Regions from separate parts of the Affinirhizobium pseudoryzae genome, predicted to be linked through region 2. Evidence: riboswitches for the same ligand, from Rfam matches in the RefSeq annotation. Region 2 holds a riboswitch; the other holds the start of a gene.

Region 1 (14,451 bases), on a different replicon from region 2:
GATGGCCCCCGCCTCCACCGCCGACTGGCGAAAGGCAGCCACAACGGATCCTCCGCTGCAGCGGGCGAAGACGGCAAGCCCGAGCGCATAAAGGGCGGCAAGCGCGGCGGCTTCCGTGGGTGTCGCAACGCCGAACCGAATGCCGACGACGACGATGGCTCCAAGCCCGAAAGCGGGCAAAGCCGCCGCCGCGGCGCGCAATCTCTGGCCGCCCGTCGCCGGCCGCCCCTCGCCCGTTGTCCGGATGCTGAGGTGGATGGCAATGGCAAGGCACGCGGCCATCAGGGCCCCGGCGAAAAAGCCGCCCGTCAGGAGGGCGCCGACGGAGAGATTGGTGGCCGCCGCCAGCAGCAGGAAGGCAATCGACGGCGGAATGACATTATCGAGCACCGAGGTGGCGGCGATGATGGCACCCGCCTGCGCCGGGGGATAACCATTCTTCACCAGTTGCGGCTGGAAGGTCGCGGCCCCGAAGGCCGCATTGGCAACCGATGAGCCGGAAGCGCCGGAAAAGATGACACTGGTCAGCAGCACCGTCTGACCGAGACCTGCCCGCCGGTGCCCGACCATGGCGGCGGCAAAGCCGACCAGTCGCGTTGCCGCACCGGACGCGGTCAGAAGCGACCCGACCAGCAGGAAGAAGGGAATGGCCAGCAGCAGGAATTTCGACATGCCGTTGACCGCCGTCGAGACGAGTGCGGGTTCCGGCAGGCTGCTGCCGAAGGCGCCGACAAGCGCGGCCGAGGCAAGGAAGGCATGCGCCAGCGGTGCCGAGACGAGAAGGCCCAACCCGGCGAGCAGACCGAGGATAGCGCTCGGCGGCCAGGACGCGGAAAAATCCGCAAGCAGAATGGCAATATAGGCCCCGGTCCCGGCCAGCAGGGACAGAAGCAGCCCCACCGCCCGATTCTCTTTCAGTCGCGATAGAGCAAGGATTGCCAGCAGAAGCCCGCCACCGACCGCGACAACCGAAAACCGCAGCCATTCCGGCAGGCCAAGCGCAGGAGAGGTACCGCCGACGAGGCCGGTCACCTTCCAGGCTCCCAACAGCAGGGTCAGGCCGGCGATGACACTGAATGCATCCGCCAGCATCAAGGCCACGCCCCGAAGGGACCGCGGCAGGAATTTCAGGCCGATATCGAAGCGCATCGACAGCGGACCATTGAGGGCCAGCGGCGCGGCGAGCGAGATCAACGCCAGATGCAGCCAGATGCCGGCCTCTTCCGCACCAATGAAGCCGGTGTGAAAAACGTAGCGCAGGCCGACATTTGTGAGAACGAGGACCAGCAGGGCGCAGAGGATCAGGGCGACGACAGCGCCCAGCCCCCTCTCCAGCCCTGCCAGGAGCCGCGCCGTCATGCGGGCCGCTCCCTCACGCCGGCCACCAGGCGTGGAAATGATGCACCGGCCCCCGGCCTTGGCCGACGACGAGATTGCGCCCAGCCTCCAGTGCCGCATGGACATAGACCTTCGCCGCACGGCAGGCTTCGTCGAGCGAGAGACCACGCGCCAGCCCGGCGGTGACGGCCGCCGCCAGCGTGCATCCGGTGCCATGATCGTTGCGGGTCTCGATGCGGGGTGCCGCGAGCGGGGTGATCACCTCGTCCGTTACCAGGTAGTCGATGCTCTCCGCCGTCCGGCCATGCCCACCCTTGATCAAAACCGCCTTCGCGCCGAAACCAAGGATTGCCTGCGCCTGCGCGATCATCTGTTCGCGGCTTTCGGCCACCGGGCGCCGGGTCAGCAGTGCTGCTTCCGGCAGATTGGGCGTGACGATGGTCGCGAGCGGCAGAAGACGCGCGATCAAGGTCTCGATCGCCTCCTCCTGCAGTAGCCGATCCCCGGACGTCGCCACCATCACGGGATCGACCACGACCGGCCCCTGAAAGCCGGCAAGACCATCGGCAATCACATGGATCGTCTCGCTGCGCGACACCATGCCGACCTTGACGGCATTGACCGCAAGATCGGAAAACACCGCCTGCATCTGCGCCGCGATCATGCCGGGGGAAATATCCTCGACGGCGGTGACGCCAAGCGTATTCTGCGCGGTAACGGCGGTCAGCACGCTCGCCCCGAAGGCACCGAGCGCGGAAAAGCTCTTCAGGTCCGCCTGGATGCCGGCACCGCCGCCACTGTCGGACCCGGCAATGGTGAGGGCAATGGCGGTCATGGGCGTCTCTCCTTCAGGCATTGGTCGATGGTGGTGCGAAAGGCGCGGATGGCACCGGCCGGATCGTCGGCGCGAAACAGCGAAGAGATCGCCGCGACCCCGTCTGCCCCGGCGGCAATGACATCCGGAAGGCGGGTGAGCGTGATGCCGGCAATGGCACTGACCGGCAGGCCGGGATTGAGCGCGCGGATCTCCTCGCGCAGCGCCCGCAATCCGTCAAGACCGACCGGCGGATCGGGATTAACCTTCGACAGGGTTTCGAACACGCCGCCGATGCAGGCATAGTCGCAGGGCGCGCGACCCGCCCTCACCGCATCGGCGCCTGCCTTGACCGTCAGCCCGATGATGGCATCCGGTCCCAGCAGGCGGCGCGCGGTTTCAGCATCCATGTCATCGGCTCCGAGATGCACGCCGTCAGCGCCGCTGGCAAGCGCCACATCCACCCGGTCATTGACGACGAAGGGCACGCCGGTCCCCGCCAAAGCCTCACGGATCGCCGTGGCACGCTCGATCATCGTGCGGGTCGAAGCGGTCTTGTCGCGGTACTGGATCAGTGTCGCGCCGGCCTTCGCCGCCAGACGCGCCAGGTCGTTGAGCGGTGCCAGATCCAGAAGCGAGGCATCGACAATGGCATTCAGCCGGTCATCAAGCGGTTTCATGATCGATCCTTGCATCTTTCGAGAGGTCTTCGCCGCTAAGTTCGGCCAGCGCATCAAGGAAGGCGGGTTCGAAGGACCCCGGCCCCCGTGCCTCCACCGCCGCACGTTCGGCGGCCACACCGGTGGTGGCAAGTGCGGCTGCGGCAGCCTTCAGCGCATTCTTCTCAACCGCCAGGAAGGCGGCGATCACACCGCCGGACAGGCAGCCGGTGCCGGTGACCTTCGCCATCAGGGGGTGACCGTTGCGGACGACCACATGCACCGGCCCATCCTGCAGATGATCCACGGGCCCGGTTTCGATCCGGAGGCTTGCCTGCGTGTCACCGATCAGGGCCATCTCCGCCCTGTTGCCACGCACGACTGTCGGACCGAGCGCGATCAGCTCGCGCGCGAACGCCAGCCGCCCCGGCGAATAGTCACAGTGGACAGGATCGACGATCCAGGGTTTGCCGGCGGCATTCGCCACCTCGACCGCCAGCCGGATGACCTTACGGCGCTCCTGATCCAGCGTGCCGAGATTGATCGTCAGCGCATCGGCCTTGGTGACGAAATCGGCGATCTCCTCCAGCGAAGAAGTCATGGAGGGTATGGCGCCGACGGCGGTGATGCCGTCAGCGGTGAATTTCTGCACCACGGTGTTCATCAGCGCATGCACGCGGGGGCGTCTCTCCCGGACCCGCTGCAGCAGCACACCCGCCTCGGCGGCACTCATGCGTTCAATGATCTCGTTCATTTCAACTCCACGGCCAGGTCCTCGACCTTCGGCGCCTCTGGGATCAGCTTCGCTTCTGCCATGAACTGGCCGAAACGCTCGTAGCGCCCCCGATCGAGCGCCGCCGGACGCTTGGCAAACCGCGGCAGTGTGTCGAAGAAGGCCGTCTTGTTCAGCTCATCATCCAGATTCGGATAGGCCTTGATGAACAGTTCCCAGCCCTGCTGCGGATGGTTGGTGATGAAGATCGCCGCCTCCTCCACCGCCTTGAGGAACCGCGGCAGGCGACTGTCGCCGGCAAGATCGGTGCGGGTGACGTAGATCAGTTCGTCATAGGCCGGGACGCCATGCTCTTCCGGGTAGAAGGCCTTGCCGATATGGCCTTCGAGCCGCATCTGGGTGAGTTCGAAATTGCGGAAGCCGCCGACCGTCGCATCCACCTGTCCACCGATCAGCGACGGGGAGAGCGAAAAGTTCACGTTGACCAGCTCGGTCTTGTCGGCCGAAACCCCTTCGGAGGCGAGCATGCGCTGCAGCATGACGGTTTCGAAACCGGTGACCGAGAAGCCGATTTTCTTGCCCGCCAGGTCTTTCAGGCTCTTGATCGGTCCATCCGCCAGCACGGTGACTGTGTTGAGCGGCGTTTCGACCAGCGTGCCAAAGCGCTTGAGCGGCACGCCGGCAGCATGATCGAGATAGAGGTTCGGCTGGTAATGAATGCCGATATCGGCCTGACCGGTGGAGACGAGCCGCGGCACGGCGGAGGGATCGGCCGGCGGGATCAGCTCCACCTCCAGCCCTTCGGCCTTGAAGTAACCGAGTTCCTTCGCCACCACCATGGGGGCATGATCGGGGTTGACGAACCATTCCAGCAGAACGGAGAGCTTGTCCTCCGCATGGGCGGCAAGCGGCGCGAGTGCGGTAACGACGGCAAGGGTCGTTGCGGCAAGAAACCGTTTCATGACGGGGATATCCTTCGAGACAGAGGAATGGATCGGAATGAATGCGCCTCCTCGCGTGCCCAGGGGGCAAGACCGGCCGTCAGCCGATCGACAAGGAGACGCAGGAAAACGGACAGAAGCGCCAGCACCAGCATGGCGGCAAACAACTGGTCGGCCTGCATGCGGGCATTGGCTTGGATCATGATGAAACCAAGCCCGCCGGCGGCACCCACCCATTCGCCGACGACTGCGCCGAGAGGCGCAAGCGGCGCGGCGACCCGCAGGCCGGAGACCAGCGAGGGCAAGGCGAGCGGCAGGCGAATGCGGATCAGGATCTGCCAGTGGCTCGCCTGAGTGAGCGAAGCGGCATCGAGTATGTCGCGGTCGGTGCGGTTCAGGCCATCGGCAAAGGCGGAGGCGACGGGAAAGAAGATGATGATCACCGTCATCACCACCTTGGAGGCGAGCCCAAAGCCGAACCAGAGCACCAGAACCGGTGCCAGCACGAAGACCGGCAGCGCCTGCAGCACCAGCACGACCGGCCAGACGAACTGGCCAAACCTCGGCAGGGCGGCGACGAAGAGAGCGGTGAGAAAGCCAAGCAGGGAGCCCGCGATCAGTCCGGCCACCACTTCCGTTGCGGTGATCATCATGTGATGGGCGAGAAAGTCCGGCTGGCGCAGAAAGACCTGCAGAACGGCCTGCGGCGATGGCAGCAGATAGCGCGGCGGTTCGACGACGACCACCACCGCCTGCCAAAGCATGATCAGACCGGCCAGAGCCAGGGCCGCTTGCGGCATTCGCATGACGTCAGCCGACGCGGATCGAAGGGGGCGTCAGAATAACCAGGCTGCCAGGGGCAGCAGCAAAAGCAATGTGCATCACGATCTCCAAACCTTGCAGTGCGGAGATCCAGGCAAAAGCGGAGAAGAGAAAGTACGCGAGAGCCTTGACGGTGCCGTTTGCGCGTTTCCGTTCCTACGCCGGCATGACCCGGATCAGGTTCAAGGGTCCGGCTCACCGCCATCTCAGCATCGTCACGATGCCCCCCTCGGAATGGCGCGAATGTCGTGCAAAGCGGAACGGATGTCAACGCCTGTGGTTAAACGGGCGAGAATGGACCGGGAACATTGCCGGGTGCCGGCCGGCGGTCTAGAACGGCGCATGGCTTTCCGGTTCATTCACACTGCCGACCTCCATCTCGATTCGCCGCTCCGGTCGCTGTCGCTGCGCAATGCCGATCTGGCCGGCCTCATCGGCGACGCTACCCGTCAGGCGCTGGTCCGGATCGTTGATCTGTGCCTGGAGGAACAGGTCGATGCGCTGATCATCGCCGGCGATCTCTACGATGGTGACCAGACCTCGATGAAGACTGCCCGTTTTCTGGCAAGCCAGATGCAGCGGCTCTCCGAGGCGGGGATCGCCGTTTTCAAGATCCGCGGCAATCACGATGCGCTCTCGAAGATCACTCAGGAACTGGTGCTGCCGCCCTCGGTGAAGATCTTTTCCGGCCGGGCGGAGGCCGTGGAGTTGTCGCGTGGCGGCCAGACCGTCGCCATCCACGGGTTGAGTTTCGCCAAGCCGCAGGCGCCGGAAAGCCTGCTGCCCAAGTTCAAGACGCCGATTGCCGGTGCCGTCAACATCGGCATCATGCACACCAGCCTTGCCGGCGCACCGGGACACGATGCCTATGCGCCCTGCGCCGTTGCCGACCTGCACGCCTCCGGTTTCGACTACTGGGCGCTCGGCCATATTCACCAGCGCACCCACCACGCCGGGGAAAAAACCGTGATCATGCCCGGCATGCCGCAAGGGCGTGATATCAACGAGGCTGGCGAAAAGACGGTTTCGCTGGTGACGATCGGCGATGACGGGTCCGTTCGGGTAGAGGAACGGCTGACCAGCCTTGCCCAGTTCGCCCGCGTGACCGTGGATATCTCCGGCACCTCCGACTGGCGCGGTCTGGTCGATCAGATCGGCACCGCACTCGAGGCAGAACGGGAACGGACCCGCTCGGATCATCTGGTGGCACGGCTGCGGCTGACGGGTAGAAGTCCGCTTGCCTTTGCCATCCGCCGGGATTTCGACCTGTTGCAGACGGAGGCCGAGCAGCGGGCGGAACGCGCCGGCCAAACGTGGATCGAGAAGCTGGAACTGGAGCTTTCGGCAGCGCCGGCCATCACCCGCAATGCCGCAACCGCGGACCCCGTGCAGGAACTCGGCACCCTGATGCGCGACGATGTCACGGCATCGGATGCCTTTCGCCAGGAGGTACGCGACATGGTGCAGAGCCTGCTCGACGATCTGCCGCCGGAAAGCCGCCGCTTTGCCGGCGATAATGAGGCAGCGCTTGACGCCTTCGTGGACGAAATCATCCGCGATGGCAGCGAAGACCTGATGGCGCGGCTCTCCGCCGCTGCGGACGAGGCATCCTGATGCGGCTCAGACGGCTCGATCTCACCCGCTACGGCAAGTTCACCGACCATGCGATCGATTTCGGTCCGGCGGCGGCGGGAAGCCCGGACCTGCACATCGTCTACGGCCTGAACGAGGCGGGAAAATCCACCGCCTTCTCCGCCTATCTCGACCTGTTGTTCGGCATTCCGGAACGCAGCGCCTATAATTTCCTGCACGCCTACACGGCGATGCAGATCGGTGGCGTTCTGGAATTCGGCGGCGAGGCGCATGAGCTGGTGCGCCTGAAACAGAGGACGAACGCGCTGCTCGACGCCCGCGGCCAGCCGGTCAACGAAGCCCTGCTGGCGTCCGCGCTGGGCGGGCTGACACGCGGTAGCTATCGCACGATGTTCTCGCTGGACGAACATTCCCTGCGGGATGGCGGCGAAGCGATCGTCGAAAGCAAGGGCGATCTCGGCGAGCTCTTGTTTTCCGCCAGCGCCGGCCTTGCCGATGTCAGCGCGGTGCTGACCGCTGCCTCCGAGGAGGCGCAGCGCTTTCACCGCAAGCGGGCCCGCAACACGCAGTTGGCCGAGTTCAAGCAACAGCTGGCGACACTGAAGAGCGAACGCGACGCGATCGATACATTTGCCGCCACCTATGCGTCGCTCGTCACCACCGAAGCCCAGGCGCAGAAGGCCTATGAGGAGGCGCTGTCCGAGGGTGGGCGGGCAAAGGCCCGCCTTGCGCGGATCGATGCGCAGATGCGGGCGCTTCCGCTGCTGAAGGATCTCGAACGCCTGTCCGCCGAGCTTCTGCTCTTGGCGGATCTGCCACGACCGCCGCGGGAATGGGGAGCGCAGCTCGACGGCCTGATGCGCGACGAGACGCGGCTTTCCACCCAGATGGCAGGGCTTGTGCAACAGGCCGAGCGGTTGGACGGCGACATTGCCGGCATTGTCGTGGACGAGCGCCTGCTTGCCGCCTCCGCCGAGATCGAAGCGCTGGAGGAGGGCCGCGCCCGCTTCCGCACCGCCGAAAACGATCTGCCGAAACGGCGCCAGGCACTTGCCGAGCAGGAGGCATCCCTTGCCGAGGTCCTGAAATCGCTTGGCCAGCCGGGCCACCCGGACCCGGCCGCCCTGGTGCTGCCGGCGGCACTCACGGCGCGGCTGCGCGACCTGATCGAGGCCCGATCCGGCATCCTCACCCGTCTGCGGACAGCCGAACGCGAAGCGGAACGGGCACGGTACGCGCTGGAAGAGCTGAGCGAAACGCTGCCTGACGAGAGCGCGACACAGGCGAATGCACCGGCCCTTCGCCGGCTGGAGGCACTTCTGGCGCGCCTGCATAAAGGCGAACGTCAGGCCCTGCTGGTCATCGAACAACGGGCGGAGGCACAGCAGGCGGAGCAGGTGGCACGCGCCCTCGACATGCTGCGCCCCTGGATGGGCAGCGTCGAGGATCTGGAACGGTTGGAAATTGCCGATGCGCGGCAGATCGAACGCTGGCGAACGCAAGCTGACGAGCTGGAACGCCGCCTGTCGCGGCACACCGAGCGTCGGCGCGAAATCGAAACCCGTCTGGCGGATTTGGCCATCCGCTTGCAGGCGATCGAACAGCGCGGCGAAGTGATCGATGATGCCGCGGCCGCGAAGGCGCGGACGGCGCGGGACACGGCATGGAAGACGCATATCGACACACTCGACCGGGAGAGCGCGCAGCGCTTTGAGGAGGCTTTGCGCGTGGACGACCGGATCGGCGCAGAGCGCCTGTCACGGGCAAGCGATCTCGCCGAGCTTCGGCAATTGCAGCAGGACCAAGCACTGCAGACGGCCATGCTGGGGCGCGAGATCGACGCATCTCGCGTAACCGAGGCCGAATTGCACGCGTTGGGCGACACCATCCGGGCGGCTATCCCGTTCGTCAGTGACGAACAGCCGGATATTCATCGTCTGCTATCAACGTATGACACGTGGCTGGGGCGGCGGGCTCAGTGCCTATCGCTGGCTATGGAACTTGCGGCGCGACGGCAGCGGCGCGGCGCGCTGACGGAAGATCTGGCTTCCGAGCAGCGCGATCTGGAAGCGACGCTCGCCGATCTCGATTGGCCCGTGAAAAGCGGAACGGATCTGCCGCGCCTGGTGCAAGCGGCGTCGGACCGGCTGTCGGATGTTCTGGATCGGCAGGCCCGGCAGGAGGCACAGCAGAAGCGGCAGGCCGAGCTGAAGCGGGAGCTTAAGGCGCGCGAACGCGACCTGGAGGAGGCACACCAGGCGGACGAGCTTTGGCAAGCCGCCTGGACGGAGGCGCTTTCCGCCACCTGGTTTGCCGAAGAACGGGAGCCATTTCCGGTTCGCGCCATTCTCGATGCGCTTGCCGACCTGCCCGCCATCTTGCGCGAGCGCGACCAGATGGCGCAGCGCATCGGCCTGATGGAACGCGACATGGAGCGCTTTGCCGCCGATGTGGAACGTGTATCGGCACTGACGGGAATGGCCGCGGGCGCCTCGCCTCTGGATCTTGCCGACCAGATGGCACGGCTGAAGGCCCGCGCTGATCGCGACCGGCTCCAGCGCGAGGCGAAGGAGGCTGAGCGCACGGCCCTTCACCAGGACATCGAACTTCTGAAAGCTCGGATAGCCGAACATGCCGCACGCCGGCAGGACATGGCGCGCTTCTTTGACGTCGAGACGTTGGCCGAAGTCAGCCAGCGGATGGAGCAGGCGGCAGAGCGGGACCGGCAGGAACAGCGGGTGCGGGAGCTCTCGGCCCAGTTGCTGGCGATCGTTCCGGGAGACGATCTCGAAACGATCAAACAGGACCTTCTCCAGCTTGATCCGGATCTCGCCGCGCAGGAGGCTGCCGAACTGACAGCGCGCATCGAGGATCTCGACCAGCGCAGCCGACAGCTGTTTGCCGATCTCACCCGCGCCAGGGACAGGCTGGCAGCGGTGGGGGGCGACGATGCGGTGGCGCGCCTGGAAGCGAAGCGCACGACGATCCTGATCGAGATCGAGGATCTGGCCGTGCGTCATCTGAGGCTGAGAGCTGGCACGCTGGCCGCCGAACGGGCGCTTTCCATTTACCGTGAAAAACATCGCAGCTCGATGATGCAGCGCGCCTCGCAGGCCTTTTCGCAGATCACCCGCGGCGACTATTCCGGTCTTGCCGCCCTGCCGGACCGCGACAAGGAGATCCTGATCGGCGTCGCAAAGGATGGCGCTTCAAAACTCTCGGATGCCATGTCGACCGGCACCCGCTACCAGCTGTACCTCGCACTTCGCCTGGCTGGCTACGAGGAATTTGCCGCCGTGCGACCGGCGGTCCCCTTCGTTGCCGACGACATCATGGAAACTTTTGACGAACTGCGCTCGGAAGAGGTGTTCCGCCTGTTCGGAGACATGGCCAAGCTCGGTCAGGTGATCTACCTCACCCATCACCGGCATCTCTGCGACATTGCAAAAGAGGTGGTGCCGGGCGTGAAGATCCATAATCTGTGATGGCGGCGGTCGCCGTAGAACCCCGTCTGCCATCAAGCTGGCAGACGCCACACAGCCGGCCGGCCTGTCAGGCCACGGCTTCCCTTCGGGCGGATGTTGCGCGCTTTGCCAGCTCGCCTTCCGCATGGGCCATCATCAGCGGACCGACGCCCTTGATATCGTCATCGCGCAGCACCTCGGACAGATAATAGGCGGGCGTTCCATCGCGGTAATTGCCGTCGAAGCCGCCAAGTCCTGCGACGCAACAGATCTTCTGGAGCACCATGCGGCCCGAGGCGTCCGCTCCCATGGCGTTTTCCACAAGACTGGTCGCCGCGTCAGCGCCAACCTGTTGCATGGCCCCCTTGATGCCGAGCCGCGCAGCCTTCAGGAAGGCATAGGCGAACATCGCCGTCGCGGAGCTTTCCGCATAATTCCCTTTCAGCGACGGCTGGTCGATCACCTGCAGCCAGCGGCCATCCGTCGTGCGCAGGCCGGCAAGCACCGTCAGCAAAGCGGAGAAGCGTGCCGTCAGATCATCGCGCCCGGGCCCCGCCGGCAGCGTGACCACCATATCGACCATCGCCATGGCGAGCCAGCCGATGGAGCGTCCCCAGTGGGCCGGCGAAAGCCCGGTCTTCGGGTCTGCCCAGGCCTGCAGCCGCGCCTCGTCATACCCGTGACGATAGAGCCCGCTGGGAGGATCGAAGGTCAGGTTCAGGGCCGTCAGCATTTCAGCGAGCGCCTGCTCGCCAAGCTGCGGTTTTGCCGTGAGAGCGCCATACTCCAGCTTGAACGGCAGGGCCATATAGAGCCCGTCGAGCCACACCTGGTGGGGATACCGCAGCTTGTGCCAATGGGGACCCGCATTGATGCGTGGATGGGTCTGCAACTGCTTGGCCAGCAGATCGGCCGCCTTGCGATAGCGAAGATCGCCGGTCTTCGTGGCCAGATAGACGAGTGCGCGACCGGGCAGCACGTTGTCGATATTGTACTCGGTCATTGTATAGCCGGCGAGATTCCCGTCCGCATCCACCTGCCCGTCCACCAGCCGGGTCAGATGGCGCCACCAGCGATCTTCACCCGTCGCTTCGTGAAGCGCGATCAGGCCGCGATAGAGGCAGCCATCCTCGTAGCACCAGCTCCCGCCCTTGTAATAGCTGTAGTCCCGCGCGTAGGCGTCGAAATAATCGGTGAGGCTCGTCGTGGTCATACAGCAATACTCTGGGTGGCATGGGAAAGGTGAACGCCGGTGCGGCGGTCAAAGCCCGCGTTCTCGGCAATGATTCCGGCATGGCGCATCGGCTCGAAACCGCAGGCCATGTCCGGCACATCCGGCGGAGCATCCGGATCGAAACTGACCCGGTAGTTTTCGATGGTGATGCCGGTAATCGGCGCTTCGGGCAGGCCGTAGAAAGCGGCGGCGGCAACGCCGACATTGTTCGCCACGACGTCCCGGATCGTGATGCCGGAGATCTCAGGCGTTGCGTTGGTCACCGGCAGCGCCTGGCGCGACTGCACGTAGTCGGAGCGGCCATCGGCATCGCAGAAATAGAAGCTGTTGATGACGAGCGGCGTCGCAACGCGGTCCATGCGGCAGCCTTCCAGCAGGATGCGCTCCACCCGTCCGCCACGGCCACGGCGGGTCTTGACGCGCAGTCCGCGGTCCGTCTCGCTGAGTTCGCAGCGGCGCACCGTCACGTCGCGCACGCATCCGCTCATCTCGCTGCCGATGACGACGCCGCCATGGCCGCGCTCCATCCGGCAGTTTTCGACCGTGATCCGTTCGCAGGGCTGGTCCAGTCCGCCCTTCGGGTCCCGCTTGCCCGCCTTGATGGCGATGCAGTCATCTCCGACGGAAAAATGGATGCCGGCCAGAAGCACGTCGCGGCAACACTCGGGGTTCAAGCCATCGGTGTTGGGAGAATGGGGATCGTTCTGAATTGTCAGATCGGCGGCCAGTACATTGCTGCAGAACACCGGATGAATGGTCCAGGAGGGAGAATTACGCACCGTCAGGCCCGTCAGGGAAACGGTGTCACCATGCGAAAGGAACAGGGTGCGCGGGCGCCTTGCGTCATCGCGCGTCTCCTTGGGCCAGGTCCACCAGTCGCCGCGGTCGCCGCCACCGTCGATCGTGCCGGCACCGGTGATGGCGAGGTTGCGGCAATTAAGCGCGGTGATCAGGCTCGCAAAGCAGGATTCGGCCACGCCTTCCCAGGTGCCGAGCACCCGACCATCAACATGGCGCGCCGGCAGGATGGGATAGTGCGAGCGATCCGCATGGCCGGCCAGCTCGGCGCCTTCCTCCAGCAGCAGAACCATGTCGCTCTTCAGGAAGATCGGCCCACTGCGAAACACGCCCTGCGGGATCTTCAGCGTGCCGTGCGGCGGCAGTTGCTCGATGGCCGCCTGGATGGCCGCGGCGTTGTCGTCCGCCTCAGGCGAGGCTCCATAGTCGGTAATGTCAATCAGAACGCTTTCGGTCTTGGTCGAGAAGACGAGCCGCTCATCCCCAATGTCCAGCACATATCGCGTCTTTGGCTGCAGTCCGTGCAGGGTCATCACGACCTTGTTGGTCTCGCCATCGGCAACCACGCCACCATCCTGCGTGGAGAGCGTCCAGCCGGTCGTCTCTTTCAGGGAAAAACAGCTCTGATCCGCATCGAAACTGACGCTGGCGGTCCGGCTGGTCGCAGCCAGAAGCGCAAGGGTTGGCATTCCAAACTTCCTTGTCATGGGGCAGGACAAGCAGCCCCCGGCATGATCCGGGGGCTGCCAGTGGTCATCAGAACTTCTTCAGGACGTCGTTCACGCCATCGATGATCTGCTCGGCGGCTTCCTTGGAATCGAGCTGCTCGTAGGCATATTCCTCCAGCGTATCGAGGAAGACGGCGCGGATTTCCGGGTGCTCGTTGAGCGGTGACACCGTTGGGCCCGTGGCCTTCATGATGATGTCGTGCGCCGCCACGATCTGCGGTTCGATCTTACCGGCATCGGTCAGCATCTTCGCTGCGATCTTGCTGGCCGGCAGGCCGCGCGAGGTACCAAGTGCGGTGATGCCTTCCGGCTCGTTCAGCAGGCAGTTGACGATCTGGGCGGCGGCTTCCGGGTTTTTCGAGCGTTTGGAGATCGAGAACACCATGGACGGCTTGCGGTAGACCCCTTCCGTCTTGGCATCGGCATTCTTCAGGATGCCGACCGGCTGCAGAACCTGACCCTTCAGCGGATCGGCATATTTGGAGAAGGTCGAATCCCATTCATAGGAGCCCGAGATGCGGCCATCCGCCCATTTCGGGCTTTCGAAGAGATTGAGGTTACCCTCCGCCGCATTGTCCTTCTGCGACACGACGACGCCTTCGCTGACCATCTTGCCGTAGAAATCGATCGCCTTGGCGAGCTCTTCCTGCGTCCAGGCCACCTTTTTGGTTGCCGGATCGACCAGATCCTTGCCGGTGTTCTGCGTGGCATAGAGCGAGATCAGCAGCACCGCCGTCTCCTTGACTGCATTCATCGGATAGGCGTCAGGACCGGCCTTCGCCTTCAGCTGCTTGGCGGCGGCGAACAGTTCGTCCCAGGTTGTCGGAATGGCGACACCGGCCTTGTCCAGCGCGGTCTTGTTGAACATGAAGACGCGGCCGGTGGTGGAGACGGAAAGCCCGTTCAGCTTGCCGTTCATCGAGCCGGCCGCCAGTTCCTCCGGTGCCCACTGGCTGAGATCGATGATCTTGCTGTACTGGTTGAGATCGGCAAAACCGTCACCCTTGATCGAGAAGAGCGGCAGCCACGGCCAGTTGATCTGCATGATGTCGGCTTCGGTGCCGCCGGCGATCTGGGTCGTCACCTTTTCGAGATGGCCGTCCCAGCCGGTGAATTCGGCCGCGATCGTATGGCCGTGCTTTTCGCCGCAGGCCTTCAGCGCCGCTTGCGTTGCCTTGTGGCGGCTGTCACCACCCCACCAGGACATGCGCAGATCGGCGGCGGCCGCCGTTTGTGTGAGACTGGTCGCAGCGAGTGCCGTCGCCAGGAAAAGCTTCGTCAAAGTCATGTCATTCCTCCCGAACATGCTTAGTGGATATCGGCCAGG
Region 2 (14,451 bases):
CCTCCATGGCCAAAGGTCAGGTCCGTTCCAACCGCGAAGTCCGCAAGCCGAAGAAGGACAAGGCAAAGCCGTCCACGGCACCGGTCAGCAGCTTCACCACGCAGATCAAGAGCGCCGAAGCCTCCAGCCCCAAGAAGCGCTGACGTCTCGCTTGACGATGGGTACAGGGCGATCGGCTTCTCCGGCCGGTCGTGTTTCGGCATGTCTTGACCACCCCTGCCCGTGCATCGGCCTTTTGCTTTTGGGTGAAGATGCGCTAAGGGCAGGGACATGAACACCACGTCCTTCACCATCCTTCTTGGCGGCCATCTCGTGTTGACCGAGCGCCTGCAGGCCCTCGTCGCGGAAACACGGGCGATTGCGGCCGACAGCGGCATGCGCCATGCCGCCACGCTGGGCCTTCTGCCGGAACTGTGGGTCGGTGATTTCGACAGCAGTGACGCGGGCCTTGCCGCCCTTTACCCAACGGTGGAGCAGCGCACCTATCCGGCCACCAAGGCGGCGACGGATGGCGAGATTGCCGTCGCGGAAGCCATTGCGAAGGGTGCGACGCGTCTCGTCTTTGCCGGCGCACTGGGCGGCGAACGCTCGGACCACGCCCTTCAGCATTATCTGAACGCGCTCGGATTGGCGGAAGATGGCTTCGAGGTGGTGCTGACCTCGGGCGAGGAGGAAGCTTATCCGGTCGTCGAGGAAAGCCAGCTGGAGCTGGAGCTGCCGAAAGACGCGCTGTTTTCCGTGCTCGGGTTCACCGCGCTGGAAGGGCTGACCATCCGCAATGCGCGCTATCCGCTCACCCATTTCTCGCTGACCTTCGGCTCGTCCCGCACCCTATCCAATGTGGCGGAAGGCCCGATCTCGGTGTCGCTGAAGCGCGGGCGGGCCATCCTTCTCGCCCGTCCTTATGATTATTCCGGAGCCTGAGGGACCATGGCACCTCCCATTCTCAAACTCGACGACATCCGCCTGAGTTTTGGCGGCACGCCGCTTCTGGACGGCGCCAGCCTGCAGGTGGAACCGGGCGACCGGATCTGCCTCGTCGGCCGCAACGGCTCGGGCAAATCGACGCTGATGAAGATCGCCGCCGGCCTGGTGGAAGCGCAATCCGGCGAGGTCTTCCGGCATCCTTCGTCCACCATCCGTTACCTGGAGCAGGCGCCGGATTTTGCCGGCTTCTCCACCGTGCAGGCCTATGCGGAAGCGGGGCTCGGGCCGGGTGATGATCCCTACCGCGTCACCTATCTCCTCAACCATCTGGGGCTCTCCGGCGAGGAAGATCCACGCCAGCTTTCCGGCGGCGAGGCACGCCGTGCAGCGCTTGCCCGTGTCATGGCGCCCGAGCCGGACATCCTGATGCTGGACGAGCCGACCAACCACCTCGACCTGCCGACCATCGAATGGCTGGAAGGCGAGCTGCAGAAAAGCCGCAGCGCGCTGGTGCTGATCTCCCACGACCGTCGTTTCCTGGAAAAGGTCTCGACCGCCGTCGTCTGGCTGGATCGCGGCCTGTCGCGCCGCCTCGATCGTGGTTTCGGCCATTTCGAGGAATGGCGCGACGAGGTGCTTGAGGCGGAAGAGCTGGAACAGCACAAGCTCGGCAAGCAGATCGAACGGGAAGAACACTGGTTGCGCTATGGCGTGACGGCCCGCCGCAAGCGCAACATGCGCCGGCTTGGCAATCTGCAGAGCCTGCGCGCCGAGTACCGCGGCCATCGCGGGCCGCAGGGCACTATCCAGGCCGCAGTGACGGAAGGCCGCGAAAGCGGCAAGCTGGTGATCGAGGCGGAGGCCATCACCAAGGCATACGGCGAGCGCCAGATCGTTGCGCCCTTCTCGATCCGGGTGCATCGCGGCGATTGCATCGGTCTCGTGGGGCCGAACGGTGCCGGCAAGACGACGCTTCTCAAAATGCTGACCGGCCAGCTGGAGCCGGATTCCGGTATGATCAAGCTCGGCACGAACCTGGAGATTGCGACGCTCGACCAGAAGCGCGAGGATCTGAATCTGGAAGATACGCTGAGCCATTACCTGACGGATGGCCGCGGCGAGAACCTGCTGGTGAATGGCGAACAGCGCCATGTGGCGGGTTACATGAAGGATTTCCTGTTCCAGCCGGAACAGATGCGCACGCCGATCAAGAACCTGTCGGGCGGCGAGCGCGCCCGGCTGATTCTGGCCCGGATCATGGCCAAGCCGTCGAACCTCCTGATCCTCGACGAACCAACCAACGATCTCGACATCGAAACGCTCGACCTCTTGCAGGAGATCGTCGCTGGCTACAACGGCACCGTCATCCTGGTCAGCCACGACCGTGATTTCCTCGACCGCACCGTGAACTCGACACTGGCACCGGCCAATCCAGATGCGCCGGATGGCCGCTGGATCGAATATGCCGGCGGCTATACGGACATGATGGCGCAGCGCAAGGGCGCGCTGGAGGAGAAGCGTCGGGCCGAAAAGGCAAAGGCCGAAGCCTCCCAATCTTCCGCCCAGGCATACGCGCCCAAAGCCCAGGCGAAGCTTTCCTACAAGCAGAAATTCGCGCTCGAAAACCTGCCGAAGGAGATGGAAAAGGCCGAGAAGGAGATTGCCGCCCGCGAGGCGAAAATGGCCGATCCCAATCTCTTCACCAAGGATCCCGCCGCCTTCAACCGGATCGCCGCAGAGCTCGAAACACTCCGCAACAAGATCGCTGCCATGGAAGAAGAATGGCTGGAACTGGAGATGCTGCGCGAAGAACTGGAAGGTTAGGCTAACGCATCATTAATATTAACAATGCGTTAGCACGAGAGAAACGCATCTTGTAACGGAACAATTCCGTCAGCTCCTCGTTCGACAGACAATCCGGTTCTTTATGAGACAGAAGAGGCCGGAGCGTTTCAACAGAGGGCACACCATGTCGGCAAATGTAGCGAGTCGTCGCGTGGAACGGGCAGTCCGGGATCAGCGGGTGCTGATCGTGGAAGACGAGTTTCTGATTGCACTGGATGTGGCAGACGTGGTGGAAGGCATGGGGCTGACTGTTGCGGGCCTCGCCACGGGCCTGCAAAAGGCACTGTCGATGGCGGCGGATGCCGACATTGCCCTCGTCGATGTCAATCTGGCCGATGGCGCAACAGGCCCAGCGATTGGCCGGGAGCTTTCCGAGCGGTTCGGCATCACCGTGATCTTCATGACCGCCAATCCGGAACAGTTGAATGGCAAGACGGAGTGCTCGATCGGCGTCCTTACCAAGCCGGTCATGCCGCAGGTGATCGAAGAGACGATCGATTATGCTTTGGCAAATCGTCGAGGCGGCGTGGCCACGGCACCGCACGGCCTGAAGGTCTTCATCCACACGCATCACTGAGAATGTGTGCGCGCTTGCCAAGCGCGCCCGCCCTCGTTACATCTTTGCCTGCTCTAACGGGGTGCCGCTTCAGCGGCTGAGAGGTGTCTCACCAACCCGAAGAACCTGATCCGGTTAGCACCGGCGGAGGGATTAGACGGCTCGTATCAAGCGCCTATCCCCCTTTTTGGATGAATGAGGAGGCGCTGATGCGCACGTTTCTAGCATTTTCCCTGACTGCGCTTGCAGTCCTCGCGCAGCCGTTGATGGCAACCGCTGCGGACAAGAAGACGCTGACCGTCTACACCTATGAGAGCTTTGTGGCCGACTGGGGCCCGGGCCCGAAGGTCAAGGAAGCCTTCGAGAAGACCTGCGACTGCACGCTGAACTTCGTGGCGGTGGCCGATGGCGTGGCGCTTCTGACGCGGCTGAAGCTGGAAGGTGCGTCATCCGAGGCGGATGTGGCGCTTGGCCTGGATACCAACCTCATCCAGGAGGCCAAGGATACCGGGCTTTTCGCGCCGCATGGAATCGATACCAGTGCTGCGAAGGTGCCGGGCGGCTTCAAGGACGATGTCTTCGTGCCTTTCGACTATGGCCACTTTGCCGTGATCTACGACAGCGAGGCGATCAAGACACCGCCGACCAGCCTGAAGGATCTGGTGGAAGGCGATCCGTCCCAGAAGATCGTCATCCAGGACCCCCGCACCTCGACGCCCGGCCTTGGCCTGCTGTTGTGGGTGAAATCCGTCTACGGCGACAAGGCGCCGGAGGCCTGGGCCAAGCTCAAGACCCGTATCCTGACGGTCACACCCGGCTGGTCGGAAGCCTATGGTCTCTTCACCAAGGGCGAGGCGCCGATGGTGCTCTCCTATGTCACCTCGCCCGCCTATCACATGATGGAAGAGAAGACCGAGCGCTACAAGGCGGCGACATTCGCGGAAGGCCATTATATCCAGATCGAAGTGTCGGGCATGCTGAAGGCCACGACGAACAAGGCACTGGCTGAACAGTTCCTCGCCTTCACCCTCTCGCCGCAGTTCCAGACGATCATTCCGACGACCAATTGGATGATGCCGGCCGCCGCCACCGCCGATCCATTGCCGGAGGCTTTCGGCAAGCTGATCCAGCCGTCGAACACCTTCCTGATGAGCCCGGAAGAGGTGGCGAAGAACCGCCAGGCCTTTATCCGCGAATGGCTGTCGGCCATGAGCATGAACTGAGCGCTCCAGACCCGTCATGCTGACAAAGGCCGAACAGACGCGAGGACTTGCCGCAGGCGCGGCAAGCCTTCTGCTGATCGGGCTTTTCGTGACGCTGCCGACGATCGCCCTGCTAATAACGGCGCCGGACGGCCTGGGCCAGGCGCTGTTCGATGACTATACGCTGAGCATCCTGCGGTTCACGCTGCTGCAGGCGGTGCTGTCCACGCTTCTGTCGGTCGCCCTGGCGCTGCCGGTCGCTTTGTCGCTGGCCCGCCGCTCGCGTTTTCCAGGGCGGATCTGGATCATCCGGCTGATGGCGGTGCCAATGGGCTTGCCGGTGCTGATCGGCGCGCTCGGCCTTATCGGCATTTTCGGGCGCCAGGGTGTGCTGAACGATCTGCTCACCTCTGCCGGGCTGCAGAACCCAGTCAGCATCTATGGCCTCACCGGCATTCTGGTTGCGCATGTCTTCTTCAACCTGCCGCTCGCCGCGCGCCTGATGCTGGCGGGTCTCGAGCGCCTTCCGCCGGAAAGCTGGCGGCTTGCGGCCAGTCTCGGCATGTCCTCCTGGTCCGTCTTCCGCTTTGTCGAACGCCCGGCGCTGGCCACTGTCATCCCCGGCGCGGCGGGACTGATCTTCATGCTCTGTGCCACCAGTTTCACGCTGGTGCTCGTTCTCGGTGGAGGTCCGGCCGCCACCACGCTGGAGGTGGCGATCTACCAGTCGCTACGCTTCGATTTCGACCCGCCGCGGGCGGTGATGCTGGCGCTGCTGCAGATCGCCATCACCGCCGTTATCCTGCTCTGTCTCAGCCGGTTTGCGACAGCCGAGAACACCGGAGCCGGAGAGGGTCGTGCGCCAACGCGATATGACGGGCAGGGGCCGACAGCGCTCGCCTGGGATACGCTCGTCATCCTGCTCGCCACCCTCTTCCTGCTGCTGCCGCTCGCCTCCATCCTGGTGTCCGGCCTGCGGGCGGATCTCGGACGTCTGGTATCCATGCCGGCCTTCGGCCAGGCGGCGCTGACGAGCCTGGCGATCGCGCTCACCGCCAGCTTGCTGTCATTGCTGATGGCGATCGGCATCATCAAGGCCCGCTCCGCCATCGCCGGCAGAAGACCACGAGACCGAAGCCTCACCGCCTTTTCAGCCGGGCTGGCGGGCCTCTCCTCGCTCGTCCTTCTGGTTCCCCCGGTCGTACTTGGAACCGGCTGGTTTCTGCTGATCCGGTCCTTCGGCCCGGTCACACCCTTTGCGCCCCTCCTGATCGCTGCGATCAACGCGCTGATGGCCCTGCCCTTTGTCATGCGGGTGCTGGAGCCTGCAGTTGCCATACACCTCGCCCGCACGCAACGCCTCTCCGCCAGTCTCGGCATCACGGGTTGGCCGCGGCTGTGGCTGATCGACTGGCCGGGCCTGCGTCGTCCGCTGTTCATGGCGCTCTCCTTTGCCATGGCCCTGTCGCTCGGCGATCTCGGCGCCGTCGCCCTCTTCGGCTCCAATGAGCTGACCACCCTGCCCTGGCTGATCTACAGCCGGCTTGGCAGCTACCGCACCCATGATGCGGATGGCCTCGCCTTGATCCTCGGCGTGATCTGCCTGATCCTGACGGCACTCGGCACCGTCGGGCACAAGGAAAAGCAATGACGAACACGCCCGCGGTTGAACTGGACAAGGTGACCCTGAAACTCGGAACCCGTGCATTCGAGTTCGACTGCGCGTTTGCGGCAGGCAAGGTAACGGCGATCACCGGGCCGTCCGGGTCCGGCAAATCCACGCTGTTGAATCTCGTTGCCGGCTTCGAGACACCAGACAGTGGCAGGGTCTTGATGGAAGGCCGCGACATGACGGGCATTCACCCGGGCGAACGGCCGCTTTCGCTCGTCTTCCAGGACAACAACCTGTTTGCTCATCTCGATCTCTTCACCAATATCGGGCTTGGCCTGCACCCGGCGCTGAGGCTGACGGCAGACCAGAGGCAGGCGGTGTCGGGCGCGCTCTCCCGCGTCGGACTGGCCGGTTCCGAAAGGCGCAAACCGGGTACGCTCTCCGGCGGCGAACGACAGCGCGCCGCCTTTGCCCGCGCGCTGGTGCGCAAACGCGCCCTGCTCGCCCTCGACGAACCCTTCGCAGCCCTCGATCCGGCGCTGCGGCTCGCCATGGCCGACCTCTTGTCCGAGTTGCATCAGGAAACACAGAATACGATCCTGATTGTGACCCACGACATCGAGGAAGTGCGCCGCCTGGCCGATGAGGTGATCTTCATCGACAGCGGTAAAGTTCTTTTTCATGGCGAGAAGCGGTTCTTTCTGACACACAGTGACCACGCGGCGATCAGCAAATTTGTCTTGTCTTCATAAAGCGTAAACTGATCCGCCACATTTTGGACGTGTGACAATGGCATCCCGCACTGCGAAAGTGGGCGGGACGATTGTTTGCCGGAACTGCTGTTCTACTTTAGGAGTGAACAGGGCATAGGCGAGCCAGTGCAGCCATCCGCATGAACCAGACAGGAGACAGCGGCGGGAAGGCATTGGCCGCGCATTGCGCCGGATGGCGGGCTTGGAAGAATGACGGTTCCGAATGAACGGGCGAACATGACAGGACGCGGCGGTGAAGGCCGCAGCTTCGTGCGCCGGGCGCCAAGGCCCCGGTGGAACGTCCTGCGTGGTGTGGCCTCGCTTCTGGCAGCGGCGACCTTTCTCTCCAGCTGTCAATCGATCCTCGATCAGACTTATCAGGCGGACATCAAGCCCTCCTCCACGCCGCAGATCGTCGAGCAGGTGCAGAAGAACGATCCGCGTGCCCAGATGGGCGCAAGGGAACACCCGCGCATCGTCGCCAGTTACGGCGGCGAATATCATGATGCGAAGACGGAACGGCTGGTGGCCCGCATCACCGGGGCGCTCACGGCCGTCTCCGAAAATCCGAACCAGTCCTACCGCATCACGATCCTGAATTCGCCGGCGATCAACGCCTTCGCCCTGCCGGGTGGATATCTCTATGTCACGCGCGGTCTGCTGGCGCTCGCCAATGACGCCTCGGAAGTGGCGGCCGTGCTCAGCCACGAGATGGCGCATGTTACCGCCAACCACGGCATCGAGCGGCAGAAGCGCGAAGAGGCGGAGGTCATTGCCAGCCGCGTGGTGGCCGAAGTGCTCTCCAGCGATCTTGCCGGCAAGCAGGCCCTCGCCCGTGGCAAGCTGCGCCTCGCAGCCTTCTCGCGCCAGCAGGAACTGCAGGCGGATGTGATCGGCGTGCGCATGCTGGGGGAAGCCGGCTACGATCCCTATGCCGCGGCGCGCTTCCTGGATTCGATGGCCGCCTATGCGCGTTTTTCCTCCGTCGATCCGGACACCGACCAGAGTCTCGACTTCCTCTCCAGCCACCCGAATGCGCCGCAGCGCGTCGAACTGGCCCGCCAGCACGCCCGTGCCTTCGGCCAGGAGGGCACCGTGGGCGATCGTGGTCGCGACTATTACCTGACGGGCATCGACGGCCTTCTCTATGGCGACAGCCCGGAAGAAGGCTATGTCCGCAACCAGACCTTCATGCATGCCGGCCTCGGCATCCGATTCGACGTGCCGGACGGTTTTCGGATCGACAACAAGGTGGAAGCGGTGCTGGCAACGGGACCGGATGAGAGTGCCATTCGTTTCGATGGCGTGCAGGCACCCGATGACGCCAGCCTGACGAATTACCTGACGAGTGGCTGGGTGGCCGGTCTCCTGCCGGAAACGGTTCGCGAGACGACGGTGAATGGCATGCCGGCGGCAACGGCCCGCGCCTCTGCCGAGCGCTGGGAGTTCGATGTCACGGTTGTGCGGATGGACAAGCAGATCTTCCGGTTCCTGACCGCCGTGCCGAAGGGCAATACGACGCTCGAATCGACGGCGAACACCCTGCGAGCCAGCTTCCGCCGCATGACCCCGCAGGAGATCAGCCAGATCAAGCCCTTGCGTGTCCGCGTGGTCACCGTGGGCGCCAGCGACACGATCACCACACTCGCAGCGCGGATGATGGGGACCGAGCGCAAGCTCGACCTCTTCAAGCTGATCAACGCCCTTCCCGCCGGCGCCGTGGTGTCACCGGGTCAGCGGGTAAAAATCATCTCGGAATAAGACAAGCCCGCGGCGACAATCGCCGCCGGCCACTATATGGCCCTCCGCCGCCTCAGCAGGCGGCGGCCATTTGCGGATTGGTGGTGACGAGCGCGGACTTCAGCTTTTCAATCGCCCGGCTTTCGATCTGCCGGACGCGCTCCTTGGAGATGCCGAGTTCGGCCCCCAGCGCTTCCAGCGTCGCGCCGTCGTCTGTCAGGCGGCGGGCATGGATGATCTTCTTCTCGCGGTCATTGAGCTTGGTGAGAGCCCCCTGCAGCCATTTCAGCCGGCGTTCGCCGTCAATCAGCCCGGACACCTGTTCGTCCGGCAGCGGCTCGTTGCTCTCCAGCATGTCGAGCCGCTCGACACTGTCGGAATCGCCCGCAATCGACGGGGCCTGCAGCGAGGCATCATTGGCGGAGAGGCGTGCATCCATGGTCTGCACATCGGCGAGGCTGACACCGAGCGCGGTTGCGATTTCCTCATGGATGGCATGCGGGCTGACGGAACTGTCGCCGCGGGACAACTTGGCGCGCAGACGGCGCAGGTTGAAGAACAGCGCCTTCTGGGCCGAACTCGTACCGCCGCGCACGATCGACCAGTTGCGCAGAATATAGTCCTGCATCGACGCCCGGATCCACCAGCTGGCATAGGTCGAAAAACGGACGTCTCGGGCCGGCTCGAACCTTGCCGCGGCTTCCAGCAGCCCTACATACCCTTCCTGAACGAGGTCGCCCATGGGCAGTCCGAAACCGCGGAACTTGGAGGCCATGGCGATCACGAGCCGCATATGCGCCAGCGCGATCTGGTTGCGCGCATCCTGATCCTGATCGTCCTTCCAGCGCACGGCCAGGTCGCGCTCTTCCTCGCGCGCCAGATACGGTGCCGACATGGCGATCTTGATCATAGTGCGGTCTGCTGACATGGCGTTCATCGCGCTCTCCATGAGACTGTTTGACCCAACGAAACCGCTAGGCCGCAAGAAGAACACCGGCCCGTGAGGCAGGTCACAGGCGAAGCATCTCGCGGCATTGGTTTCGTTCCCCTGACGTTTTTGAAAGGGACATGAAGCGACCACATCCCCCGCTGTTTCGGCAGGTGAAGAGCGCTTTTCGCTTCAGCACTTTTCGCCGTACCGGCGGGTCAACGCACCGAAGAAGAAAAAGTTCCAATAAAAAACCCGGCCGAAGCCGGGTTCTTTGAGGGGAGAAGACGCTTTTCGCTTAAGCGGCTTCTTCGTGGGAATCGTCCTCGTCAACCACCTTGCTGCGCTTGGGACCCTTGGCAAGGTTGGTCTCCACCAGGCGCACGGCCTCGGTGTCGGACATCTTGTTGACAGCGGCAATTTCGCGCGCCATGCGATCGAGCGCCGCTTCATACAGCTGACGCTCGGAATAGGACTGCTCCGGCTGGTTCTCGGCCCGATACAGGTCGCGCACGACTTCTGCAATCGAGATCAGATCGCCGGAATTGATCTTGGCATCATATTCCTGCGCGCGGCGCGACCACATGGTGCGCTTCACGCGGGCCTTGCCCTGAACAACCTTCAGCGCGCGCTCGACGAAATCGGTTTCGGACAGCTTGCGCATGCCGATGCTGACGGCCTTGGCCACCGGCACCTTCAGACGCATCTTGTCTTTTTCAAAATCGATCACGAACAGTTCGAGCTTCATACCAGCCACTTCCTGTTCCTCAATCGCCGTGATAGTGCCTACACCGTGGGCCGGATACACGATCGATTCGCCGGTCTTGAAGCCGTGGCGTGCCGAAGATTTTTTCTGCTGGGTCGTCATTCGTTTAACAAACTCCCTGTTACGCACCCAGCCATCCGTAGGCTAGGGCCGGGTCAGTCAGGCCCGGATGAGACGGGGGAACCGTCGGGTGACTCCATACTGGTCCGACCAAACGCGCGCGAAAACAACCTCTCTCGCGATTAGCGACGACAAGATCCAAACACTGGCTTTGTCACGGAAACCGCGCGGGGTGATCAGTTGCTTTCGTGATGTTTTTGGGCACGCGAATGCCGCTTTGTGGAACAGTTCTTATCGTCTACCACAAATATGGGAAGAAATCAATGATTTGCTTTCGCAGATGCACCGACGCAACGGTCGCGTCAGTGCACAATCATTAAGCAGCCCTTAAAGAGACCGTGGTAAGGCGAATCAATCGCCCTTGCCCGGCTCCGGCGAAAAGTACTGTTCGTACTTGTTTTCGACGCCGTCCATTTCCTTGGCTTCCGGCAGCGCATCGCGCTTCACGGTAATGTTCGGCCAGATCTGCGCAAACTCGGAATTGACCTTCAGCCACTTGTCGAGGCCCGGCTCCGTATCAGGCTTGATCGCCTCGGCGGGACATTCGGGCTCGCATACGCCACAGTCGATGCACTCGTCCGGATGGATGACGAGGAAGTTCTCGCCTTCGTAGAAGCAGTCGACCGGGCAGACTTCAACGCAGTCGGTGTACTTGCAGCGGATACAATTGTCGGTCACGACATACGTCATGAGGCACTCCAGTGACGTCTCAGTTGGTCTGCATCGAAAACGGAGGACGGATGCCCTCCGGAGCGGGGCCGGACCACGGCGAAACCCAAGCTTTGCAGCGCGCACAGCGGATGGGCCCCGGCTTTTTCTGGTCCGTAATAGCTTTGCACCGGCATAGCAAGGATAAACAATCCCTCAAACAGCCGAGCAGGAGATCGTTGTGCTAAACGGGCGAAATACCGCTGGCTCGCAACGTCATTCCCGTTCGCGAACACGCCGCTGCGCCCGCTCGAACGCCGTCAGCCGCGGCTGGTCATCCGCCGAAAGATCCTCGTAGAGAAGCCGGGCTTCCTCGTAAGGTCCGCGCCGTGTCCCGCTGTCCCGAACGAGCAGCACGAGATCGCGGCTCTCAAGTTGCAGGTCCAGCCGGTCGCCGGGCTTGATCATGCGGCTCGGCTGCGTCACCGGCTCGCCGTTGACGCGCACCAGACCCGCCTCAACCAGATCCTGGGCGAGCGAGCGCGACTTGCACAGGCGCGAAAAGAAAAGCCACTTGTCGATGCGCTGACGCTGATCTCCAGGTGGCTTTTCCGTCATCTCACTTCTTCATCTGCTCCTTGAGAGCAGCGAGCTTGGCGAAGGGCGAATCCGGATCGATCGGCTTCTCCTTGCGGGGCGGTTTTGCCTCGAACCGGGCAGGCTGCGCCGATTTGTCGCGGTCCGGACGCGGCGGACGATCGCCGCGGTTGTCCGGGCGACGATCGCCCCGGTTGGGACGTCCGCCATCGCGTTGGCCATCCCTCTGGCCGTCGCGGTGACCACCGTCACGCTTGCCACCGTCCCGGTTGTTGCCGCCCTCACGCGGGCCGCGGGCGGCTTGGTCGGAACGATCACCACCACGGCGATTGCCGCCGCGGGCCTCGTCACCCTGACGATTGCCCTGGGCACGACGCTCGCCCTGCGGGCGCGCTCCACGCTGGTTCTCGCTGCGGCCGCCACCGGGACGCCACAGGAGAACCGGCTTCGGCTCTTCCGCCGTCTCGGGCTCTGCCACCGTCTCGGCAGTCTCCGCCGCAGGCGCGGTTTCGCTTGCCGGTGCCTCTGCCTCGGCAGTAGCCCCGTCCGGAGCAGCCGTTGCCTCCGCAGTCTCCTGCGGAGCCGGATCGGCATCGTCGTCTGCTGCCGGTTCGGCAGCGGCCTCGGCTGCATCGGCAGCCGGCGCGGCGGTCGCATCCTGGCTCGACAGATGCGCCTGGGCTTCCTCTGCCTTCACCTGGTCGGCGCGGTAACCAAGACCCTTGAGGATTTCCTCGATATCGTCCGGCGTTGCGCCCAGGATCGACAGCATGGCCGTCGTCGTGGTGAAGCGGCGACCGTCATAGGCGCCTTCCGGACGCGGCGAGGTGCCCGGCTTCCACTGCAGAAGCGGACGGATGAGATCGGCCAGACGCTCGAGGATATCGACGCGCACGGCACGCTTGCCGAGGAAGCGGAAGCCGGCGAGCTTGTAGAAGCTGCGCTCGAAGCTCGGGTCCGTCACCACGGACGTGCGGCCGGCGGCGAGCGCCGGGATCAGTTCGCCGTAACCGGGCTTGTCGAGACCGTCGTTCTTCAGCGCCCAGAGAAGCGTGATGAGTTCGGCCGGGGCCGGCTTCAGAAGCGCCGGCATGAAGATGTGGTAGGCGCCGAAGCGGACGCCGTAACGGCGCAGCGATGCGCGTGCATCCTGGTCCAGCGTCTTCACCTCGTCGGCCACGTCGCGACGGAAGAGAACGCCGAGATTTTCGACGATCTGGAAGGCCAGCCCCTTCGCCATGCCCTGCAGGTCTTCGGCGCGCGACAGATCGTCGAGCGGCTTCAGGACGGTTGCGATATGGTGGTTGAGGAAACGCTCGAGCCGTGCGGCGACATGATCGCGGGCATTGCCGGTCAACTGCTCGTCGGCCAGCAGGATCACGCGGGGATGCATGATGTGGTCTGCGGCAGCAAGCTTCGCAACCGGTTCGCCCAGCCAGCGCAGGGAACCATCCGAGCCGAGCGCCAGATCATTGTTGCCACAGGCGTAGAGGCGCGCGGCGCGCGCTTCGAATTCCAGTGCCAGCGCCTTCTGCGCAGCCCCCTGCACCGCCCGCGCATCCGGACCTTCGGCACCGGAGATGGGCGTGAACCGGAAACCGGCTAATTGACCAACGTGATGCCCTTCGACGAAGACATCCCCATTTACACTGATTTCAGCTTCCAGCATCGCATTCTCTCTCAGGCGCTTCATGAGCACAGATGTCCTGCGATCAACAAAGCGTTTCGTCAACCGTTCATGTAGTGCGTCGGACAACCTGTCTTCGATTTCCCGTGTCTTTTCTTGCCAGTGTGTCGGATGAGCCAACCAGCCGGGACGATTGGAGACATAGGTCCAGGTCCTGATCTGGGCAATCCGCGCAGACAGGGTGTCGATTTCGCCGTCCGTCCTGTCGGCCCGCTGCACCTGCTCGGCCATGAAATTTTCGTTCACGGTCCCGAATCGCACCAGATCAAAGAAAAGGGTCGAAATGAGGTCGGCATGCTGCGCGGGCGTGATCCGCCGGTAATCCGGCAGCGCGCAGGCCTCCCACAACCGCTCCACCCGCTCCGGCGTATTGGCAAGATCGGCCACTTCCGGATAGCGCGCGAGATAATCCAGCGCCTGGCTGTCGGTGGCCGGCAGCGCACGCGTGAGCCCCTGCACCTTAGGTGCGGCATCGAGGCTCTGGCGCAGATCGCGCAGCGAGGAATAATCGAGCGCCTTCGAGCGCCACTGCAGAACCTTCACCTGGTCGAACTGGTGGCTTTCGATCCGCTCGACGATTTCCTCATCGAAAGGCTGCACCTGGCCGGTCACGCCGAACGTGCCATCCTTCAGGTGACGACCGGCGCGACCGGCAATCTGGCCGAGTTCGCCGGGATTGAGATTGCGGAACTGGTAGCCGTCGAACTTGCGGTCCTGCGCGAAGGCCACATGGTCGACATCCAGGTTGAGGCCCATTCCGATGGCGTCGGTCGCCACCAGATATTCCACATCGCCTTCCTGGTAGAGCCCGACCTGCGCATTGCGCGTGCGGGGGCTGAGCGCGCCGAGCACGACGGCGGCGCCGCCGCGCTGGCGGCGGATCAGTTCCGCGATCGCATAGACCTCGTCTGCGGAAAAGGCGACGATGGCGGTGCGCTGCGGCAGCCGGGTGATCTTTTTCTGGCCTGCGTAAAAGAGCGTGGAGAGGCGCGGTCGCTCCACCACCGTGATGCCCGGCAGCAGGCGCTCCAGGATCGGCCGCATGGTGCCGGCCCCGAGCAGCAGGGTCTC

What was found. A riboswitch is a leader RNA that binds a small molecule or an ion and turns the genes downstream of it on or off. The one in region 2 is predicted to bind thiamine pyrophosphate.
Region 1: another riboswitch for thiamine pyrophosphate. It lies ahead of G6N78_RS21760 (ABC transporter permease); the one in region 2 lies ahead of thiB (thiamine ABC transporter substrate binding subunit).

What each region holds. Positions count from the first base shown of each region.
Region 1 covers NZ_CP049244.1:611,122-625,572, forward strand. Annotated here, with positions in the region: gene G6N78_RS21735 (TRAP transporter large permease) at 1-1,359, opposite strand, end outside; gene thiD (bifunctional hydroxymethylpyrimidine kinase/phosphomethylpyrimidine kinase) at 1,373-2,173, opposite strand; gene thiE (thiamine phosphate synthase) at 2,170-2,832, opposite strand; gene G6N78_RS21750 (hydroxyethylthiazole kinase) at 2,819-3,565, opposite strand; gene G6N78_RS21755 (ABC transporter substrate-binding protein) at 3,562-4,506, opposite strand; gene G6N78_RS21760 (ABC transporter permease) at 4,503-5,291, opposite strand; TPP riboswitch at 5,444-5,547, opposite strand; gene G6N78_RS21765 (metallophosphoesterase family protein) at 5,650-6,921, shown strand; gene G6N78_RS21770 (ATP-binding protein) at 6,921-10,385, shown strand; gene G6N78_RS21775 (glycoside hydrolase family 88/105 protein) at 10,453-11,577, opposite strand; gene pglA (polygalacturonase PglA) at 11,574-13,085, opposite strand; gene G6N78_RS21785 (ABC transporter substrate-binding protein) at 13,153-14,412, opposite strand; gene G6N78_RS21790 (ABC transporter ATP-binding protein) at 14,433-14,451, opposite strand, start outside.
Region 2 covers NZ_CP049241.1:1,365,293-1,379,743, forward strand. Annotated here, with positions in the region: gene G6N78_RS06775 (hypothetical protein) at 1-143, shown strand, start outside; gene G6N78_RS06780 (thiamine diphosphokinase) at 271-924, shown strand; gene G6N78_RS06785 (ABC-F family ATP-binding cassette domain-containing protein) at 931-2,751, shown strand; gene G6N78_RS06790 (response regulator) at 2,897-3,349, shown strand; TPP riboswitch at 3,397-3,498, shown strand; gene thiB (thiamine ABC transporter substrate binding subunit) at 3,538-4,551, shown strand; gene thiP (thiamine/thiamine pyrophosphate ABC transporter permease) at 4,568-6,181, shown strand; gene G6N78_RS06805 (thiamine ABC transporter ATP-binding protein) at 6,178-6,894, shown strand; gene G6N78_RS06810 (M48 family metalloprotease) at 7,105-8,655, shown strand; gene G6N78_RS06815 (RNA polymerase factor sigma-32) at 8,708-9,571, opposite strand; gene G6N78_RS06820 (CarD family transcriptional regulator) at 9,861-10,430, opposite strand; gene fdxA (ferredoxin FdxA) at 10,800-11,138, opposite strand; gene G6N78_RS06830 (RNA-binding S4 domain-containing protein) at 11,373-11,714, opposite strand; gene G6N78_RS06835 (helicase-related protein) at 11,716-14,451, opposite strand, start outside.